One region of the Arthrobacter burdickii genome, then DNA from elsewhere that is predicted to be linked to it. Evidence: riboswitches for the same ligand, from Rfam matches in the RefSeq annotation. Region 1 holds a riboswitch; the other holds the start of a gene.
What was found. A riboswitch is a leader RNA that binds a small molecule or an ion and turns the genes downstream of it on or off. The one in region 1 is predicted to bind cyclic di-GMP.

Region 1 (3,191 bases):
CCCCCTGGATCGAGTGGTTGCCGAAGTTGGTGTCCACCTCGACGTCCTCGATGCCGGCCGCGATCTCGCCGTCATCGAGGAGGGACGGGCCGAAGGACAGCGTGTTCCAGACGCCGTCCGCGAGCAGCTGCTCCGCGGTCGTGGTGGTCTCGTCGTAGACCTGAACGGTGCCGTCCGTGTAGAAGGCGAGGCCCTGCCGTGCGCCCTCGTCCCGGTAGACCACGCCGTTGCGGATGACGATCCCGGTGTCGCGGAAGCCGTAGTAGTCGCCGTTGATGGCGAAGATGGCGTTGTTGGCCTCGGCGATGGCCGAGGTGGTCTCGGTGATGTTCTCGCCGAAGCTGTCGTCCGCGAACGCCGAGCGGAGGGTCGTCGCATCGGTGAGTTCGACGTCGGCCACGTAGTAGGTGACGGTCTCATCACCGGATCCCGTGACGACGGTGGAAATCTGGATGCTGCTGTCCTCCGAGGTGTAGGAGGTGTCGGTCAGGACGGTGTCGGTGTCGGTGTCGGTCTCCGTGTCGGTGTCGGTGGCGCTGGCGGTGGCGGTGTCGGTGGCGCTGTCCGTGGCAGCGGCGGTTTCGCTGTCCGTCGATCCCGCCTGCTCCGCCTCGTAGGCGGAGACGTCCGAGATCTCCACCTTCTCGACGACGAAACGGTCGAGGGCCCAGGCCGTGGTGCCGCCCGCGGCGAGGGTCACGGCGAGGGACGAGGCGAGGATGGTCTTGCGGAGGCGGTTCGGCGTGCGGGGCTTCGAAGAGGTTGGCATACCCCAGTTCTACGAAGCGGCCCTTTGGCTGCAGTGTGCCGTTCTTGTGCCAGGGCTGTGAGCAGCCGGCGGGGTCCTGGAGGACGAGCATCAGCGCCGGGACCGTGCCACTAGGAGCAAGGGGTAGACGTGCTCCCGGAGGTTGCTAAAATCATCGGGCGGGCAGCCGCTCGTCGATAAAGGCAAACCCGGTGTGAGCCGGGGACGCAAAGCCACGGGACCCATGAGGTCAGCCGGGCCGCCGAAGAGAACAGGTCCAGAGAATATGCCTCGGACACGCGAATTCACCAGCGTCGCCTCCACCATGGCCTCAGCAGCCGACTCCCTTGCCCTCGCACAGGCATCGCCGGCCGATCCACCGGGCGCGCTCCAGCACCATCGGGGAGCGTCAGGTCATGAGTAGTTCGAGCGATCGTCGTGCCGCCGTCGTCATCGAGGACGATCTCGACATCCGCAACCTCGTCTCCGCCGTCCTCGAGCAGGGTGGCTTCCAGGTCAGCGGCGCAACCACCGGGCGCGAGGGCGTGGACGTGGTCCGCCAGGAACACCCCGTCGTGGTGACACTGGACATCGGACTGCCCGACATCGACGGGTACGAGGTCCTCCGGCGGATCCGCTCCACCAGCGACTGCTACGTGGTCGTCCTGAGCGGACGCACGGACGAGACGGACATCCTCACGGCCCTCCAGGCGGGCGCCGACGACTACATCCTGAAGCCGTTCCGGCCCCGCGAACTGAGGGCGCGCATCGACGCGATGCTCCGCAGGCCCCGTATCGGCCAGCACGTCCACTCCACGCCTGCGCCGCCGGCTCCCGCCGCCGTCTCCAGCACCTCCTCCGCCGAGGCAGGAGCCGGGACGTCGTCGGACCATCTCCTGCGGAACGGCAGCCTCGTGGTGGACGGCGATGCCCGCACCGCGACCTGTTCGGGCATCGAGCTGCCGCTCACGAAGACGGAGTTCAATCTGCTGCACGAACTGATGCGCAGCAATGGCGCCGTGCGGACCAAGGAGGACCTGGTGCGTGTCTCCCGTGGCCGGGACTACCGCGGGTACAACTTCGTGAGCCGGACCGACGAACGGGCCATCGAGGTGCACATCGCCAACCTCCGCCAGAAGCTGGCCCGCGCCGACGGGAATCCGGAGCTCATCATCACTGTCCGCGGGGTCGGATTCCGGATCCTGCCCGGGCAGGCCCGGTCGCGTTAGCGCCCGACCGTCGGGTCAACCGTCGGGTCAGGGACGCCCCGGATAGATCTCCTGCAGTTCGCGGATGGTGTCAGAGGCGCATGCCCGGAGGAGGGCGACCGACCGCTGCGCGGCCTCGAGGTCGTCGGCCGCGATGAGCCGCTGCGTTGCGATCGCGGCATGGGTGAGGCGGGTAGCGCCCACCATCGCCGCCGACGTCGTGACGCTCAGGACGGCATCCTCGGCGCGTGGTGCGTCGCCTTCGCCGAACCGGAGGTCCAGCCGATTGAGCTTCCCCACCAGGGTCTCCGCGAAGTCCCGGGCGAACCGCTCGACGACGGACGTGCCCGGGAAGTCCCGTTCCATGTCCCGGAGGACGGCAGGATCGAGGAGCGGTGCGGCCTTTCCGGGCGCGTTCGCAGCCGGGTCGGCGTCGTTGAGCGGGGGTACCGTCCCGCCGTCCTGGCGCTGGCCAGGACGTGGCGGAGTCGGGTGGGTGGGCACACTCCCAAGGGTAACGACGGTCCGTACCTGTGGTGCAGCATCCACGGGTTCTTGCGCAAAGCTTGCGGAAGGTACGTGAGGAGCCTAGTAGTGATCCACCTCGACCCTCGCCGGCATTGCTGTACCGCCGCTGTGCCCTGCCACAGCAGGGAATGGGTATCCGCGGGCCCCGGTCAGGGGTCGCTCCGCCGCCGGCGTCCCCCGGCTGATGACCTCCTCGACGTCGTCGAGGACGGCCAGCAGGGGTGCATCCGCCGCCACGCGGTAGAAGCCTGCGAATTCGGGAAGTGCCAGGTAACCCTCCCGGTAGGCCCGGAGGTGCTGGAGGCTCTCCGCGTCGGTGCCCCGCGCCATGATCCGCCGGTAGGCCTCCTCGGGGCTCACATCGAGGAACACCACGGCGTCAGGGGGAAGCATCCGTGCCAGGGCGCCGAGGATTCGGCTCCGGCCGAACCCGCGGGAGCCGCGCAGCGCCTGCTGGCAGGAGAGGTGCCGGTCCATGATGACCACGCCGTCGAACCGCCGGGCGCGCAGGTGGTTCGCGACCACGTTGACCGATCGGACAGCGGACTCGGCGAGGTCGAGGACCCACACCGGGAGTGTTCGTCCGGATCGGTCGAGCCACGCCGCCACGGTGCGCCGTCCCGAGTGGTTGGCGAGGACGAGGGTGGGCCGGGACGGCCCGAGGAGCCGGCTGAGGGCGTGCGCGGCCGTCGTCTTCCCCGCACCGT
Region 2 (3,191 bases), 130 kb from region 1:
GAGCGCACCAGGTCACCACGGGCACCCTCCGCAGGGGCGAACAGCACTGGGTCGTGGGCAGGGCCGGCAGGCCGTGCCTGCGCTGCGGGACGGCGGTGCGCGTTCGGGCCGAGGTGCCCGGCGACCCGGGCCGCCGTCGTACCTGGTGGTGTCCGCGCTGCCAGCCCTCGCGCTCCTCCGACTGACGCCGCGCTCCATCCGTCAGCGGCGTGCTGCGAGGCCCGCCCTGAACGCGTCGGCCGAGGCGGAGGTGCTGTTGATCCGCCAGTCCGCTTCCTTGTTGATGTGGAACCAGACGAGGGCGACGACGTCCTGCTGCGCGGACACATAGCGGAACAGGCTGGTGATCCACTGGGGCTTCGATCCGCCGACCTCGGAGGAAGCCGTCTCCGCGATCATGATCGGTCTGCCGGGGGCGAGCTGCCGAAGCTGCGTGATGCCCTCCCCGAACAGCACCTCGGGTTCCTGCCACGCGCTCCACGACTGGGACGTGCCCCAGTTGTAGCCGTCCAGCGCCACGACGTCGACATAGTCGCCGCCCGGGTAGAGCTGATCCAGGGGCGTCGAGCCCCAGTAGGGCACGTTCGGGTTCCAGACCCAGCTGATGTTGGTCGCGCCCGTCGATGCGACAACGTCGTGCACGTGCCGGTAGGCGGCGATATAGTCGCCCGCGCCATTGCCGTTGACACCCTCGGCCCACGGATACCAGTTCCCGTTCATCTCGTGCGCGAACCGGAGGTAGACGGGTTGGCCCCACTGGCCGAGCGCCGTGCCCCACTCACGGAGGTAGGCGTCGAAGTCTCCCGCCGCGATGCGGTCAAGGGAGTAGGCGGGCTGCTCCGTGCCGCCGCCCCACGTCCAGGGTTCCCAGGTCAGGAGCGTCTCGGCGCCCCGGGCCCGCACGGCGTCGAGCTCGGCGAGTGGTGCCGCCTGGTTGAAGTCCTTGTAGGACAGCACGATCGAGGGAGCCTCCCCGGCGAGGGCAGCGACCTCGTCCAGCTCACCGCCGGCGGCAGCTCCGCCGTTCGTGCCCACACCGAACCGGATGCTCCGGGTGCCGGAGGGCACGGGAACAGGGTCGACGACGGTGAACGGGGCACTCGCGACGGCGCTGCCGGCCGTGGCCGTGACGGTCACGGTACCCGGCGCGGTGGGCATTCCGATCGACACCTGGAACGTGCCCGTGGACGTCGTCGTCACGGCCACCTTCGCGGTGCCCGCGACGACGGTGCCCTTGGTGCGCTTCGGGAACCCGGCGCCCGTGACGGTGACAGGGGAACCGGCTTCCCCGGACGTGCTGCTCAGGGTGATCGTCGCTGCGGCCTGCGCGGGTGGGGGCGTCAGTCCGAACGTGAGGACCGCCATCGCTGCGACGAGGAGAAGGAGGCGGTAGGCGGTTCCACGGGCGGAGCCGGCGGATACGCAGGAGATTGGAAGCATGATCGGCACCTAGGAGTTCGGTAGCCCGGCTGACCGCAGGGGTCCCGTGGCTTTGCGTCTCCGGCTCGCGCCGGGTTTGCCTTTGTCGCTGGGCGGCTGCCCGAGCGGTGCGTCTCCCGCGCCGCGGGAGCCTCCTCCATTGTCCCGGGAAGCCGCCCGGGGAGGGTCTTCCGCACCTGAAATATGCCGAAGGATTCGTGCAGGTCTTCCGCAGGCCGTCCCGGCACTGCGCCGACGGCACGCAGGACCCCTCGAATCCGTGCCGGGCGGCAGGACAGGAAGGGGCGCCTTGCTGGGATTTTCGTGTGTCCTGCACCACAATGGGTCCTGCCGCGGTTTCGAGACTGCCGGGGCGAATCTGGTGAGGGGAACAGATGAATCAGGGACCGGCATTCACGAACACCATTGCCTTGCAGGTGGACGAGTTCACCCCGTCCTTCGAGGCGCAGATCGGCCCTGTGCTCGCCGAGGTCTTCGCCCGCGAACAGCAGGACCTCCGCCGCGCAGGCCTCCCGCAGGGGATCGCGCGAGTGGGTGACACGCTTCCCGACTCCTTCCTGTATGACGCGGGAGGACAGCGGCTGCGGCTGAGCGAGGTGCTCGGCGCAGCGTCCGCCATCATCGTGTTCTACCGCGGTTCCTGGTGTCCCTACTGCAGCATCGCGCTGAAGACGTACCAGCGCGAGCTCCGTCCCGTCGTCGAGGGTTTCGGGACGCGGCTCATCGCGATCAGCCCGCAGGAGCCGGATTCCGCGGTCCAGGCAGCCCGGGACGATGGGCTTCATTTCGCTCTCTATGCGGACAGGGGCAATGCCCTGGCCGCGCGCCTCGGGATCGTGACGGTGCCGAGTCCCGATGTGGTGCGGGCGCAGGCAGCCCTGGGCATCGACGTGGCAGGCCTCAACATGGACGGGACCGGCGCCATCCCGTTCCCCACGGTGGTCGTGGCGGACGCCACGGGCACCATCCGCCTCATCGACCCACGGGTGGACTACACGACGCGCACGGAGACCTGCGACATCATCGACGCCCTCGTGGCCCTGTAGCCGCCCCCTGAGGGCCGGATGCCGCCGGAGCGGGTTACTCCTCGGGGAGCTCCGACGTGATGTCACCGACGGTCGCACCGAGCGACGCCAGCAGCGGATCCGCATCCGTGAACAGCAGATAGTCCCTGGAGCCCGAGCCCATGCCGATGCGGCGTCCAGGAATCCGCTCGTCGGCGTAGACCGGAAGGACGCTGCTGCTGCCCAGTGGCGTGATGGTCCCGGACTCGTATCCCGTGATGTCGAGTGCCGCCTCCGGTTTCACGAGGGACGCCTTGTTCACGGCCAGCAGCGACCTCAGCTTCGCCCAGTCCAGTCGCCGCGTCCCAGGAATGAGCACGAAGACCGTGGTCCCGCCGCTGACCTTGGCCACCATCGTCTTGACGCCGTCGTCACCGGAGAGGCCCTGGGCGGCCGCAACGTCGTCGAACGTGCCGTCGTCCTTCCTGGGTACCAGGACGACGTCGAGCCCGCGGGCCGAGGCATCGCGTTCTGCGGGCAGGGGGCGGGGGTCGGGAGAGTCCATGGTGCCCTATGGTAGGGCGCCGGTGCTCGATCGGGCGATCAGGTCACCGGCAGGCATGCGGGCCGTCTGGACAGCGCCCGTGTCCAGCAGCCTCAGGAGCAGTTCCGCGGCCACCCGCCCCTGCAGGCCCGGATTGCGGGCCAGTGCCGTGACGGAGGGTGAGGCCAGCTCGCAGTGCAGGG

Region 2: linked by a shared signal. The riboswitch ahead of P5G52_RS04945 (glycoside hydrolase family 26 protein) and the one ahead of P5G52_RS05610 (response regulator transcription factor) in region 1 are both predicted to bind cyclic di-GMP.

What each region holds. Positions count from the first base shown of each region.
Region 1 covers NZ_JAROCG010000001.1:1,189,855-1,193,045, reverse strand. Annotated here, with positions in the region: gene P5G52_RS05615 (phosphodiester glycosidase family protein) at 1-769, opposite strand, end outside; cyclic di-GMP riboswitch class I at 941-1,015, shown strand; gene P5G52_RS05610 (response regulator transcription factor) at 1,165-1,977, shown strand; gene P5G52_RS05605 (hypothetical protein) at 2,005-2,460, opposite strand; gene P5G52_RS05600 (AAA family ATPase) at 2,545-3,191, opposite strand, start outside.
Region 2 covers NZ_JAROCG010000001.1:1,063,087-1,066,277, forward strand. Annotated here, with positions in the region: gene P5G52_RS04940 (DNA-formamidopyrimidine glycosylase family protein) at 1-185, shown strand, start outside; gene P5G52_RS04945 (glycoside hydrolase family 26 protein) at 202-1,440, opposite strand; cyclic di-GMP riboswitch class I at 1,457-1,531, opposite strand; gene P5G52_RS04950 (peroxiredoxin-like family protein) at 1,815-2,486, shown strand; gene P5G52_RS04955 (aminoacyl-tRNA deacylase) at 2,521-3,009, opposite strand; gene P5G52_RS04960 (LacI family DNA-binding transcriptional regulator) at 3,016-3,191, opposite strand, start outside.